One region of the Streptomyces akebiae genome, then DNA from elsewhere that is predicted to be linked to it. Evidence: riboswitches for the same ligand, from Rfam matches in the RefSeq annotation. Region 1 holds a riboswitch; each other region holds the start of a gene.

Region 1 (3,243 bases):
CGGCTGATGCGCACCTACATGGACGCCTACACCCGCCACGGCGGAGACGGCACCTGCCCGCTGCACGATCCGCTGGCCGTCGGCGTCTGCGGCGACGAGGCGTTCGTCGAGGCCGCCGACGGGGCCGTCGTCGTGGAGTGCGCGAGCGAGCTCACACGCGGCCAGACCGTGTTCGTGCCGACCGCAGCCCGGCGCGTCTACTACTCCGAGTCCCCCGCCCTGACCGCCCGTCTGCAGGCCACCGGCCGCGTCGCGCTGGGACCGGGCACCCGCGACTTCAGCGCGGACTTCGTGACGACGCTGCCCAGGTGGCCGGCGGCAACCTGACGCGATCCGATGGTCCGACCATCGGCGGCGCCTGTGGATAACCGCCGCCGTGCGAAGCCGCCCCTCGTGCACACTGCGACGCATGGACATCACGATCAGGCCGGTGACCCCCGAGGAGTACGCCACGCTCGGCGAGATCACCGCACAGGCCTACCTCGACGACGGACTGCTGGACTTCGGAGAGAGCGACCAGTACCTCGACGAGCTGCGGAACGTGGCGAAGCGGGCCGCCCGGGCCGACGTGCTCGTGGCGGTCGCGGAGGGGCAGGTGCTGGGCGGAGTGACCTTCGTCCCCGCGGGCGGGCCCATGGCCGACATCGCCCGCGAGGGAGAGGCCGAGATACGGATGCTCGCGGTCTCCCCGAAGGCCCGTGGGCGAGGTGTCGGCGAGGCACTCGTACGGGCCTGCCTGGAGCGCGCCCGCACCGTGGAGGGCTGTGCGCGCGTCGTGCTGTCGACCCAGCGGAGCATGCACGCGGCCCATCGCATCTACGGACGTCTGGGCTTCACTCGCACACCTGAGCGCGACTGGAACCCCCTCCCCGACCTCCTCGACCTCACGCTGATCACCTACGAGTTGACGCTCTGACACCCTGCGAAGCCGATGGCGACACAACATGTGGGGGTGACACCGCGACCCGACACTAGATGTATGCTCATGCTCGCTGTCGCCGCAGGGGAATCCGGTGTGAATCCGGAACTGTCCCGCAACGGTGTACTCGCGTGCATACGTCGTCATGTGTGCACGCCTGTTCAGTCCGAACACCTGCCGACAGTGCGCCCGGCCGTCCGGTCCGGGTGCCCTGACGTCCGGGCCTCGTGGAATGGGCCGGTGGACGCGACGCCCCCGTGCGCTCGTGTGCTGCCGCCTGCCCTCTGCAGGGCCCCAGCCGAGCGAGGGAGAGCCCCACGTGACCATCGCGCCAGCCGATCCGGTGTCAGCCGACCTGGCCGCAGCCAGGTCGGTTTCAACAGACCCGACGACGGAGACCGACGGTCCTGGTACCGCGTTGCTGCGGACCCTGACCGAGCTGACCGCCGACCTGCCCGACGCCGATCCCGGCCGGGTCGCCGCCGCCGCGCTGCGCGGCCGGTCGGTGCGTGTGTCCTCCGCCGAGATGGTCGCGGAGCTGCGTGAGCTGGCCACGGAGGCGGCCGCGGGCCTCATCTCCGAGGATCCCGCCTACTCGAAACTGGCCGCCCGGCTGTTGGCCGTCGGCATCCGTGCCGAGGCGGCCTCGCAGGGTGTCACGACGTTCACCGAGTCCATCGCCGTGGGCCACCGGGAGGGACTCGTCGCCGACCGCACGGCCGAGTTCACCCGCGCCCACGCCGAGCGCCTCGACGCCCTGATCGACCCGGCCGGGGACGACCGCTTCGGCTACTTCGGCCTGCGCACCCTGCACAGCCGCTATCTGCTCCGGCACCCCCTCACCCGCAAGGTCGTCGAGACGCCCCAGCACTTCATGCTGCGGGTCGCCGTCGGCCTCGCCGAGGACACGGGTGCCGATGCGGAGGCGGGCATCCGTGCCCTCGACGAAGTCGCCGCGCTCTACGGGCTCATGAGCCGCCTCGACTACCTCCCCTCCTCCCCCACCCTCTTCAACTCCGGTACGCGACACCCCCAGATGTCGTCCTGCTACCTCCTCGACTCCCCGCTGGACGAGCTGGACTCCATCTACGACCGCTACCACCAGGTGGCCCGCCTCTCGAAGCACGCCGGCGGCATCGGCCTGTCGTACTCCCGTATCCGCTCGCGCGGTTCGCTGATCCGGGGCACCAACGGGCACTCCAACGGCATCGTGCCGTTCCTGAAGACCCTGGACGCCTCGGTCGCCGCCGTGAACCAGGGCGGCCGGCGCAAGGGCGCGGCCGCGGTCTACCTGGAGACCTGGCACTCCGACATCGAGGAGTTCCTGGAGCTTCGTGACAACACCGGCGAGGACGCCCGGCGTACGCACAACCTGAACCTGGCGCACTGGATCCCGGACGAGTTCATGCGCCGGGTGAACGCGGACGAGCAGTGGTCGCTGTTCTCCCCGGCAGACGTACCCGAGCTGGTCGACCTGTGGGGCGAGGAGTTCGAGGCCGCGTACCGCGAGGCGGAGGCGAAGGGCCTGGCGAAGAAGACCATCGCGGCCCGTGACCTGTACGGCCGCATGATGCGCACCCTCGCGCAGACCGGCAACGGCTGGATGACCTTCAAGGACGCTGCCAACCGCACGGCGAACCAGACGGCCGAGCCGGGCCACGTCGTCCACTCCTCCAACCTCTGCACGGAGATCCTGGAGGTCACGAACGACGGGGAGACGGCGGTCTGCAACCTGGGCTCGGTGAACCTGGGCGCGTTCGTCGACCGGGCGACGGGCGACATGGACTGGGAGCGGCTGGACGCGACCGTCCGCACCGCCGTCACCTTCCTCGACCGCGTCGTCGACATCAACTTCTACCCGACCGAGCAGGCGGGCCGCTCCAACGCCAGGTGGCGCCCGGTCGGACTCGGCGCGATGGGCCTGCAGGACGTCTTCTTCCAGCTGCGTCTGCCCTTCGACTCCCCGGCTGCGAAGGCCCTGTCCACTCGGATCGCCGAGCGCGTCATGCTCGCCGCGTACGAGGCCTCCGCCGACCTCGCCGAGCGGGTCGGCCCGCTTCCGGCCTGGGAGAAGACCCGTACGGCGCGCGGTGTGCTGCACCCCGACCACTACGGTGTCGAGCCCACCTGGCCGGAGCGCTGGGCTGCCCTGCGCGAGCGCGTCGCGACGACGGGCCTGCGCAACTCCCTGCTCCTCGCCATCGCGCCGACGGCCACCATCGCCTCGATCGCCGGTGTGTACGAGTGCATCGAGCCCCAGGTGTCCAACCTGTTCAAGCGCGAGACGCTGTCCGGTGAGTTCCTCCAGGTCAACTCGTATCTGG
Region 2 (3,243 bases), 4.6 Mb from region 1:
TCGAGCCCCGGCTCCAACAGGGAGACGTCTCCCCGGAACTTGTTGACGAGGAACCCGGCGACGAGGGCCTGGTCCTCGGGGGAGAGCAGCGCGACGGTCCCGAAGAACGACGCGAAGACACCGCCGCGGTCGATGTCGCCGACCACGAGCACGGGCAGCCCGGCGTTCCGGGCGATCCCCATGTTGACGATGTCGGTCCGCCGCAGATTGATCTCGGCCGGAGAGCCGGCCCCCTCGCAGATCACCGCGTCATACGTGCCCCGCAGCTCGGCGAGGCAGTCCAACACGACCCCGAGCAGCCGCTGTTGCCGCCCTCCGTGGTACCCGCGCGCACTCATCTCGCCCACGGGCTTGCCCAGCAGCACCACCTGACTGCTGCGTTCGCCCCCGGGCTTCAGCAGCACGGGGTTCATGAGCGCGGTGGGCTCCACCCGGCACGCCTGCGCCTGCATGGCCTGCGCCCGCCCGATCTCGGCGCCCTCCTTCGTCACGAAGGAGTTGAGCGACATGTTCTGCGCCTTGAACGGCGCGACCTTGACCCCCTGCCGCACCAGCCACCGGCAGATTCCGGCGGTGACCACGCTCTTCCCCGCGTCGGAGGTGGTCCCGGCGACCAACAGCCCGCCACTCATCCCTGCCTCCTCGACCGCAGCAGCGACACACCCGCACCGATCCCCAACGCCAGCCATCCGACCCGCCGGGACAACCGGACGGTCCGCTCGATGTCATCCACGACGACGGCGCGCCCCTCCCCATTCAGCACCGGCCGGTGCTCGACCCGCCCCCCGTACGACAGCGTGCCCCCCAACCGCACTCCGAGCGCCCCCGCGAACGACGCCTCCACGGGTCCCGCGTTGGGACTCGGGTGCCGGCCCGCGTCCGCGCGCCAGGCCCGTACCGCCCCGCGGGCATCCCCACCGCAGGCCGCGGCCAGCACCGCCGTCAGCCGGGCCCCCGGCCAGCCCACGATGTCGTCCAGCCGCGCGGAGGCCCATCCGAACCGCCGATACCGCTCCGACCGGTGTCCGACCATGGCGTCCAACGTGTTGACGGCCCGAAACCCCACCAGCCCGGGCACACCCGCCACGGCTCCCCACACGAGCGCGCCCACCACGGCGTCGGAGGTGTTCTCGGCGACGGACTCCACGACCGCCCGCGCGATCCCGTCCGGGTCGAGCGCCTGGGGATCCCGCCCGCACAGATGGGGCAGCCGGGCCCGCGCGCCCTCGACGTCCCCCGCGTCGAGCGACCGTGCGATCGCGCGAGCCTCCCGCCCGAGCGAAGTCCCCCCGACGACGGCCCAGGTGGCGGCGGCGGTCAACGCGACGGAGGCCGCACGCGACGGGCGTACGGCGGACGAGGCCAAGGCCCCGAGCGCCACGGCGCCACCCGCGCACACGGCGGTGTGCAGCGCGCCCCACCCCCGGTGGTCCCGCCACAGCACCTGCTCCACGGCGCCGGCGGCCCGCCCGAACGCGGCGACCGGATGCCCCCGGCGAGGATCGCCGAGCAGCAGATCACCGAGAAGTCCGGCGGTGGCGCCGTACGCGAAGACGCGATCGGCACGCACCGGTTCAGCCGATCGCGAGATGGGAGGAGGATCCGGTACCGGGACTCAAGCGGCAGCCGCACATGGCGATATGTCCTCACTCAGGGTGTCCACGCCCTGGTTCGACGAGACCGACGGCGAGAGTTCCTGGCTCCCGGGAGGTTCTTCCCCGGTGACAGTGGCGGGACCGCGCCGGACTCGCACCGGCTTCCTCTCCTGCCGTCGTACATGGCCCCGGCAGTCCACCACGCGCCCGGAAGACCCGTCAACTTGCTGTTGACCTGCGGCGCAGCGGTGTGCTCAGCCCCACATCGCTGAAATATGGCCAGACGCCCGAATCGGCTCTTTCTGCGCTCATCTCCACAGCGCCGGGCGGGAACACTTGAGGGAACGACATTACGAGGACTGAGCGCCGACGAGCGGCAGCGGCTGGGCACGGCGCTCGGGTCGTCGCGGTGGACGCGTGTCGGCGCGCTGACTTGTGAGGTGGAGGTCAGGGTGTTCGACAGGGAGCCCTCGGCGCGGAGTTGGATCAGGAGCAGTTATTCGGGCGAAACCAGCCTGTGCGTGGAGGCGTCGTTCGAGGAGAGGCGGGTTCTGGTGCGTGACTCGAACTCGAAGAAGAACGCTGTGCTCTCCTTCCGTCACAGCGCGTGGTGTGGTTTTCTGGCGGGGCTTGTGGACCCGGGAGCGGACGGTTCTTGAAGAACCGTTCGGGGGACGGGAGGTACACGCGATGGAAGATCGGACCAAGGGAACCGCCTCGGCGCGTGAGCGGGCATCGAGGGGCCGGCGGACGCTGTTGTCCGCCGCCGCGCCGCTGGTGCTCTTCAGCACGGTCGCCGGGGTCCTCGCCGTGGGGGTGGGTGCTCTCGCCGCCCTGCTGGTGCCGGGGACGGAGGCGCGGGGTGTCGTCTGGCTGGCGGTGACCGCCCTCCTCGCCACGGGGGCGGGCCTGTGGTGGGGGCTCACTCCGGTCACGGAGCGGCTGAGGGCCCTGGACCGGGCTCTGGTCGGGGCTCGCCCGCGGGGGCCGGAGGAGCGCTGAGGCCGACGGGCCGCGCGGCATCGGCGCGGGCGCGCAGCACCTTGCCGATGCCCGCCGCGAGCGAGGTGAGCAGAGCGGCGGCGATCGCCCCGGTGATCGCCGTGGTGAGCGGTGTCGTGGCGTCGAACCGGGTCGTGGGTACGACGCGACCGGCCACGGCGATGCTCAGCAGCAGGACGCTGGCGCAGAACGTGCCCAGTAACAGACGGGCGGACAGGAGCCGTATCTCGCCGTCGACCCGGGCACTCTCCACCCGGATGAGCGCCTCCGCCCACTCCGACTCCTGCATGGCTTAGGCCTTCAGCGTGCAGTCGTCCAGTGGGGCAGGACCGCCGGACCCCGGGGGGCCGGCCGGGGGAGGACCGTCCGGATCTCCGTCGCCCGGAACGGCGCGGCGCGCCGTCAGCCGCCTCCACCACTCTGCCAACCGAAGACCGCCATGGGCCCTCCCCCCGATTCCGCCGGGCGTCCCGGCCCGGTGCTCAGTCGTTGTCCAGGCTCTCCCGGACCGTGTCGAGGAACTCGATCATCCGGTCGCCTTCGTGCGCGTTGTCGCTGATGTCCGCGAAGCACTCCTGGTGGCGGACGGTGAGATCGAGATCCTCGCGGTTCGACAGCCCGCCGTTGGGGCCCTCCAGGTAGAGCA
Region 3 (3,243 bases), 6.2 Mb from region 1:
TGGAGCCGTGATCACCATTCATCTGAAGTACGAGATCGACGCCGACAAACTTGAGGACTTCGAAGAGTACGGGCGGCGCTGGGTTCGGCTCGTCAACCGTTTCGGCGGGACGCACCACGGCTACTTCCTGCCGAGCGAGAGCGACAGCGACATCGCCTACGCCCTGTTCTCCTTTCCCAGTCTCGCCGCGTACGAGCGGTACCGCACGGACAGCATGTCCGATCCGGAGTGCCAGGACGCGTTCGCGCTGGCCCGCGACACCCGCTGCATCAAGCGGTACGAACGCCGCTTCCTCCGGCCGCTCGACGGCTTGTCCTGAGGCCGGTGGGGCGCCCGTGTGCCGTGGTGCGGGTGGGTGGTGGGTGTTCGTGGGTGTTCACCCCGCTGTCCACTTCTCCTCGATCCGCGCGAACCGCCAGACCAGCAGGGCGACCGCCCAGGTGACGAAGAAGAGGCCGACGACCACATAGCCGACGGTGTTGAGGTCGAGGCCGGAGACCCGGTCCCAGAAGAGGCCGTGCAGGTGGGCCTTCTCGGCGACGAGGCCGAGGAGTTCGACCGTGCCGATGACGAGGGCGACGGCCACGGACAGACCCGTGACGGTGAGGTTGTAGTAGACCTTGCGGACCGGCTGGGAGAACGCCCAGCCGTAGGCGAAGTTCATGAACGTGCCGTCGACGGTGTCGAGGAGCGACATTCCGGCGGCGAACAGGACGGGCAGGCACAGGATCGCGTACCAGGGCAGCCCGGAGGCGGCGCCCGAACCGGCCAGGACCAGCAGCGCGACCTCCGTCGCCGTGTCGAAGCCGAGGCCGAAGAGCAGGCCGACGGGATACATCTGCCAGGGCCTGGTGAGGGACCTCATCAACCGCCCGAGCAGGCGGTTCATCAGGCCCCGGCTGTTCAGCCGTTCCTCCAGCGCGGCCTCGTCGAAGGTGCCCGAGCGCATCTCGCGGAACACCTTCCAGATCCCCACCAGGGCCACCAGGTTGACGAGGGCGATGGCGTACAGGAACGTCCCCGAGACGGTGGTGCCGATCCAGCCGGTCACCTCGTGCAGCGCGGAGCCGTCGTCGCGGACGGGTCCGGCGAGCGTCTTGACGCCGAGGGTGAGCAGGAAGGTGAGGACGAGCACGATCGACGAGTGGCCGAGGGAGAACCAGAAGCCGACCGACAGCGGGCGTCGCCCCTCCCCCATCAGTTTGCGGGTGGTGTTGTCGATGGCGGCGATGTGGTCGGCGTCGAAGGCGTGCCGCATGCCCAGGGTGTAGGCGGTGACACCCATACCGATGCCGAAGGTCCTGCTGCCGACGCTGTAGTGCTCGGGGGCGACGATCACCACGAGGGTGAACCAGCCGACGAGGTGCAGCGCCAGGATGAAACCGGCCATCCCGCCCAGGCCGGCCCACTCCCCGCGCGTCGTCGTGGCGCGGATCCGCCGCCATGAGAGACCGCCCGTCCCGGCGGTGGCCGAGGGGGCGGTGTCGGTACCAGGAGCCATGGGGCGTGCGCCTCTTCTTCTCTGCGTGCCTCGCGTCGCGTCGCCGCGTCCGTGCGGTCGAGGTCCTCGTGCCGCGGTCGTGCGGTCGAGCCTCCTCAGCCTTGTGCGCCATGTTGGCAGCTGCAATATCGTCGCAGTAAAGCTCCCGTCTGCTTTCGGTCAGGTCCGTTCTCTCGACGTGGCGCCGGGCGTGCGCCGGGGTGTGAGCTGTCGCACGGCGCCTGCGCGCCCCTCGCCTCCGCTTGTCAGCGTCCTTATCTGGGCACTACTGTCACCACGCCTTGGTGAACGGGAAATCCGGTGTGATGCCGGTGCGGCCCTCGCCACTGTGATCGGGAAGTCCGGCTCCGGTCCTCACGGACAGCCACTGGGTCTTCGGACCCGGGAAGGCGGAGCACGGGCGGTGTCACCCGTAAGCCAGGAGACCGGCCAAGGCGCGTCAACCATCCACGAGGTGCTGGAGAGGGTCTGCTGAGCCATGCACATAGCCGAGGGTTTCCTTCCTCCGGCGCACGCGATCGCCTGGGGCGTCGCGTCCGCGCCGTTCGTCGTCCACGGAGTCAGGGCACTCACCCGTGAGGTCAGGGAGCATCCCGAGAGCACGCTGCTGCTCGGCGCCTCGGGGGCCTTCACCTTCGTTCTGTCCGCGCTGAAGCTCCCGTCGGTCACCGGGAGTTGCTCCCACCCCACCGGCACCGGCCTCGGTGCCATCCTGTTCCGGCCGCCGATCATGGCGGTGCTCGGCACCATCACCCTGCTCTTCCAGGCACTGTTGCTCGCCCACGGCGGTCTGACCACGCTCGGCGCCAACGTCTTCTCGATGGCGATCGTCGGCCCCTGGGCGGGTTACGGTGTCTACCGGCTGCTACGACGCTTCGGCGTGCCGCTGATGGTGACGGTGTTCTTCGGCGCGTTCTTCGCCGACCTGGTCACCTACTGCGTCACCAGCGTGCAGTTGGCGCTCGCCTTCCCCGACCCGAGCAGCGGCTTCCTGGGCGCGCTCGGCAAGTTCGGCTCCATCTTCGCCGTCACCCAGATCCCGCTCGCGGTCAGCGAAGGTCTGCTCACGGTGTTGGTGATGCGTCTGCTGGTGCAGTCGAGCAAGGGCGAACTGACCCGGCTCGGCGTGCTCCTGACCGGCGGGCAGAGCCGCGCCGGGGCCGGGACGGAGACCGGGAACAAGGCGGTGGCCCGATGAAGCGGAACACGAAGATCAACGCACTGCTGCTGCTCGCCGTGGCCGCACTCGCCGTCCTGCCGCTGGCCCTCGGCCTCGGCGACCACAAGGAGGAGCCCTTCACGGGCGCCGACGGCGAGGCGGAGACGGCGATCACGGAGATAGAGCCGGACTACGAGCCGTGGTTCTCCCCTCTCTACGAACCGCCGTCCGGTGAGATCGAGTCGGCACTCTTCTCCCTCCAGGCCGCCCTCGGCGCGGGGGTCCTCGCCTACTACTTCGGCATCCACCGGGGTCGACGCCAGGGCGAGGCCCGGGCCCGGGCACTGCTCGACGCGGCCGGGGAGGCCGACACGGCTCCGGCCAAGCCGGTGGACGTGGCGGTCGCGGCGTCCACGGCGAGGGCGGCGGCCACGGCGGCGGCGAGTGCCCCGGCCGCCGCGGCGGCCTCGAAGGGCGCATCCGGCGCATCCGGCGCATCCGGCGCATCCGGCGCATCCGGCGACGAAGGCTCGTCCGGTGGCTCCGGGGAGTCCTCCGCCGGGCGGGGCTGACCCGGGTGCTG
Region 4 (3,243 bases), 2.8 Mb from region 1:
AGCGGGAGCCCCGCGCGGCCCGCCGCCTCCAGGCTCTCGGTCGCGTCCGCCCGTACGTCCGCCAGGGACTTCGCGCAGCCGGGCCGTCCGATACAGGCGCCGACGCGCGGCCAGGGGGAGGCGGGATCGGTGACGAGACCGGTCACCGAGAGCCGGGCGAGCGCGTCGGTCACCTGCTCCCCGCGCAGGCCCGGTGCGGGGACGACGACCCCGCGCCAAGGGGTCAGCCGCAGTTCACGGCACGGTGTCGCCGACGCGAGGGCCGTCAACTCCCGCCACTGCAGGGGGGTGAGACGACCGAGGGGCGCATGTACGGACAGGGCGTCGCCGACGGCTCCGGGGGGTGGGCCGTCGGCTCCGGCCGTGGCCGCCGCGCTCTCGGGACGAACCCGGATCGCGGCGTCGACGCCGACGGCCGCAAGTCGGTCCCGGACCGTGCCGATCAGCTCGTCCTGGAAGGGGAGTTCGGTCACGCGCCAGACCCGTGCCCCGCTCTCCCGCGCCGCCTCCAGGAACGTCTCGGCGGCGGTCAGTGCGGCCCGGGCCGCGTCCTCACCCGGGACCGACAGGCTCTCGCGGGCCGTCCCCAGACTCAGCAGAGCTCTGTCGCCCCCGGCCGCCCGGACGGTCACATCGGCGTCCAGCGCGGCCACGTCCCCCCGCCCGTCGTCGAGCGCGAACAGGAACCGGCCCGACAACCGCCGCGCCGCCTCGCTCGCGCACAGCGCGGTGTCCAGGGCGGACAGCCAGGGCCGCACGTCGCGCAGACCGCGGTCGTCGAGACCGGACAGGGGCGAGGCCACGATGTTGCGCACCCGCTCGTGCCCGGCGGACGGCAACAGCCCCGCCGCGTCCAGCGACTCGGCCAGCTCGCCCCCGCAGCCGTCGGCCAGTCCGCGCAGTTGGACATTGCCGCGGGAAGTGAGGTGAAGATCACCATCGCCGAGCCGCCGCGCCGCCTCCGCGAGCGCCTCGGCCTGGCGGACGGTCAGCACACCACCGGGCACCCGGACCCGCGCCAGCGCCCCGTCGTCCGCCGCATGCAGCCGCAGCGCCCCCGGGCAGGCGTCGCCACGGTCCCGTGTGACCGCTGTGGCCTGGGACGATGAACGCAGGGGAGGCGTGGACATGGCGGCGAGCATACCCACCGGCACAACGGACGTATCCTCCGCCCTTTTGAGGCGACCCTTACTATGCTGCTCGGTGGATCATCCGGTCCATCGACGCCACCACGGCGACAGGGGAGGAAGCCCGGTGTGAGTCCGGCGCGGTCCCGCCACTGTGAGCCCGTCCCAGGAGGGTCGGGCGAGTCAGGAACTCCCTTCCCCGTACCACTCGGCCCGCCCGAGCAGGGGAGACTCCGATCCGACACCGCCCGGGGCGCGGACCCCGAGGAAGGCCAGCAGCCGCATGCAGCCATCGTCCGGGGAGCGCTCGACGCAGCCCCGCATCCTGCTCCTGTCGACCTCCGACACCGACCTGCTCAGCGCCCGCGCGGCCGCCGGCCCGGTCCCCTACCGCTTCGCCAACCCCTCCCGCCTCGCGCTGGACGACCTCCCGGCCCTCCTCGACGGCACCGACCTGGTCGTCGTACGCCTCCTCGGCGGCATCCGGGCCTGGCAGGACGGCCTCGACCTGCTGCTCGCCGACGGCCGCCCGGTCGTCGTCCTCACCGGTGAACAGGCGCCCGACGCCCAGCTGATGGCCGCCTCCACCGTCCCGATCGGCATCGCCGCCGAGGCCCACGCCTATCTCGCGCACGGCGGCCCGGCCAACCTGGAGCAGCTGGCCCGTTTCCTCTCCGACACCGTCCTGCTCACCGGCCACGGCTTCGACGCGCCGGCGGCCGCGCCCGCCTGGGGACCGCTGTCCCGGGAGGCCAGGAACACCGACGGGCCCACCGTCGCCGTGCTCTACTACCGGGCCCACCACATGAGCGGCAACACCGCCTTCGTGGACGCCCTGTGCGGGGCGATCGAGGACCAGGGTGCCCGCGCGCTCCCGCTCTACGTGGCCTCGCTGCGGGCCCCCGAGCCCGAGCTGATCGAGGAACTGCGCGCCGCCGACGCGGTCGTCACCACCGTCCTCGCAGCCGGCGGCACCAAGCCCGCCGAGGCCTCGGCCGGCGGCGACGACGAGTCCTGGGACGCGGGCGCCCTGACCGGCCTCGACGTGCCGATCCTCCAGGCCCTGTGCCTGACCGGATCACGCGCGGCCTGGGAGGAGAACGACGAGGGCGTCTCCCCGCTCGACGCGGCCAGCCAGATCGCCGTCCCCGAGTTCGACGGCCGGCTGATCACCGTCCCGTTCTCCTTCAAGGAGATCGACGAGGACGGCCTCCCGGCCTATGTCGCCGACCCCGAGCGCGCCGCCCGCGTCGCCGGGATCGCCGTACGCCACGCACGACTTCGCCACATCGCCAACGCCGACAAGCGCCTCGCGCTCGTCCTCTCCGCCTACCCGACCAAGCACTCCCGCATCGGCAACGCGGTCGGCCTGGACACCCCCGCCAGCGCGGTCGCCCTGCTGCGGCGCCTGCGCGAGGAGGGCTACGACTTCGGGACGGAAGCCGAGGTGCCGGGCCTGGCCTCCGGCGACGGCGACGAGCTGATCCGCGCGCTGATCGAGGCGGGCGGCCACGACCAGGACTGGCTCACCGACGAGCAGCTGGCCCGCAACCCTGTCCGGATCCCGGCCGCCGACTACCGCCGCTGGTTCGCCGAACTCCCCGAGGAACTGCGCTCGGCCGTCGAGGAGCACTGGGGACCGGCGCCCGGCGAGATGTTCGTCGACCGCAGCGCCAACCCCGAGGGCGACATCGTCCTCGCGGCCCTGCGCTTCGGCAATCTGCTGATCCTCATCCAGCCGCCGCGCGGCTTCGGCGAGAACCCGATCGCGATCTACCACGACCCGGACCTCCCGCCCTCCCACCACTACCTGGCCGCCTACCGCTGGATCGCCGCCCGCGCCGACGACGGCGGGTTCGGCGCCGACGCGATGATCCACCTCGGCAAGCACGGCAACCTGGAATGGCTGCCCGGCAAGAACGCGGGCCTGTCCGCCGCCTGCGGCCCCGACGCCGCCCTCGGCGACCTCCCGCTGGTCTACCCGTTCCTGGTCAACGACCCGGGCGAGGGCACCCAGGCCAAGCGCCGCGTGCACGCCACCCTCGTCGACCACCTCGTGCCGCCGATGGCCCGCGCCGACTCCTACGGCGACATCGCGCGCCTGGAGCAACTCCTC

Evidence for each region. Region 1 has a riboswitch for cobalamin ahead of K1J60_RS14665 (ribonucleoside-diphosphate reductase subunit alpha). Riboswitches for the same ligand answer to the same signal wherever they lie in the genome.
Region 2: linked by a shared signal. The riboswitch ahead of K1J60_RS34830 (cobalamin biosynthesis protein) and the one ahead of K1J60_RS14665 (ribonucleoside-diphosphate reductase subunit alpha) in region 1 are both predicted to bind cobalamin.
Region 3: linked by a shared signal. The riboswitch ahead of K1J60_RS41900 (energy-coupling factor ABC transporter permease) and the one ahead of K1J60_RS14665 (ribonucleoside-diphosphate reductase subunit alpha) in region 1 are both predicted to bind cobalamin.
Region 4: linked by a shared signal. The riboswitch ahead of cobN (cobaltochelatase subunit CobN) and the one ahead of K1J60_RS14665 (ribonucleoside-diphosphate reductase subunit alpha) in region 1 are both predicted to bind cobalamin.

What each region holds. Positions count from the first base shown of each region.
Region 1 is NZ_CP080647.1:3,441,202-3,444,444, forward strand. It holds gene K1J60_RS14655 (nucleoside hydrolase) at 1-327, shown strand, start outside; gene K1J60_RS14660 (GNAT family N-acetyltransferase) at 410-916, shown strand; cobalamin riboswitch at 980-1,115, shown strand; gene K1J60_RS14665 (ribonucleoside-diphosphate reductase subunit alpha) at 1,239-3,243, shown strand, end outside.
Region 2 is NZ_CP080647.1:8,050,282-8,053,524, forward strand. It holds gene K1J60_RS34825 (cobyric acid synthase) at 1-632, opposite strand, end outside; gene K1J60_RS34830 (cobalamin biosynthesis protein) at 629-1,570, opposite strand; cobalamin riboswitch at 1,671-1,812, opposite strand; gene K1J60_RS46285 (DUF397 domain-containing protein) at 1,871-2,254, shown strand; gene K1J60_RS34840 (hypothetical protein) at 2,286-2,597, shown strand; gene K1J60_RS34845 (hypothetical protein) at 2,527-2,886, opposite strand; partial or broken gene K1J60_RS34850 (DUF5753 domain-containing protein) at 3,080-3,243, opposite strand, start outside.
Region 3 is NZ_CP080647.1:9,672,599-9,675,841, reverse strand. It holds gene K1J60_RS41910 (NIPSNAP family protein) at 8-319, shown strand; gene K1J60_RS41905 (Nickel transporter NicT) at 377-1,501, opposite strand; cobalamin riboswitch at 1,767-1,949, shown strand; gene K1J60_RS41900 (energy-coupling factor ABC transporter permease) at 1,980-2,699, shown strand; gene K1J60_RS41895 (energy-coupling factor ABC transporter substrate-binding protein) at 2,696-3,232, shown strand; gene cbiQ (cobalt ECF transporter T component CbiQ) at 3,238-3,243, shown strand, end outside.
Region 4 is NZ_CP080647.1:684,817-688,059, reverse strand. It holds gene cobG (precorrin-3B synthase) at 1-1,142, opposite strand, end outside; cobalamin riboswitch at 1,208-1,339, shown strand; gene cobN (cobaltochelatase subunit CobN) at 1,411-3,243, shown strand, end outside.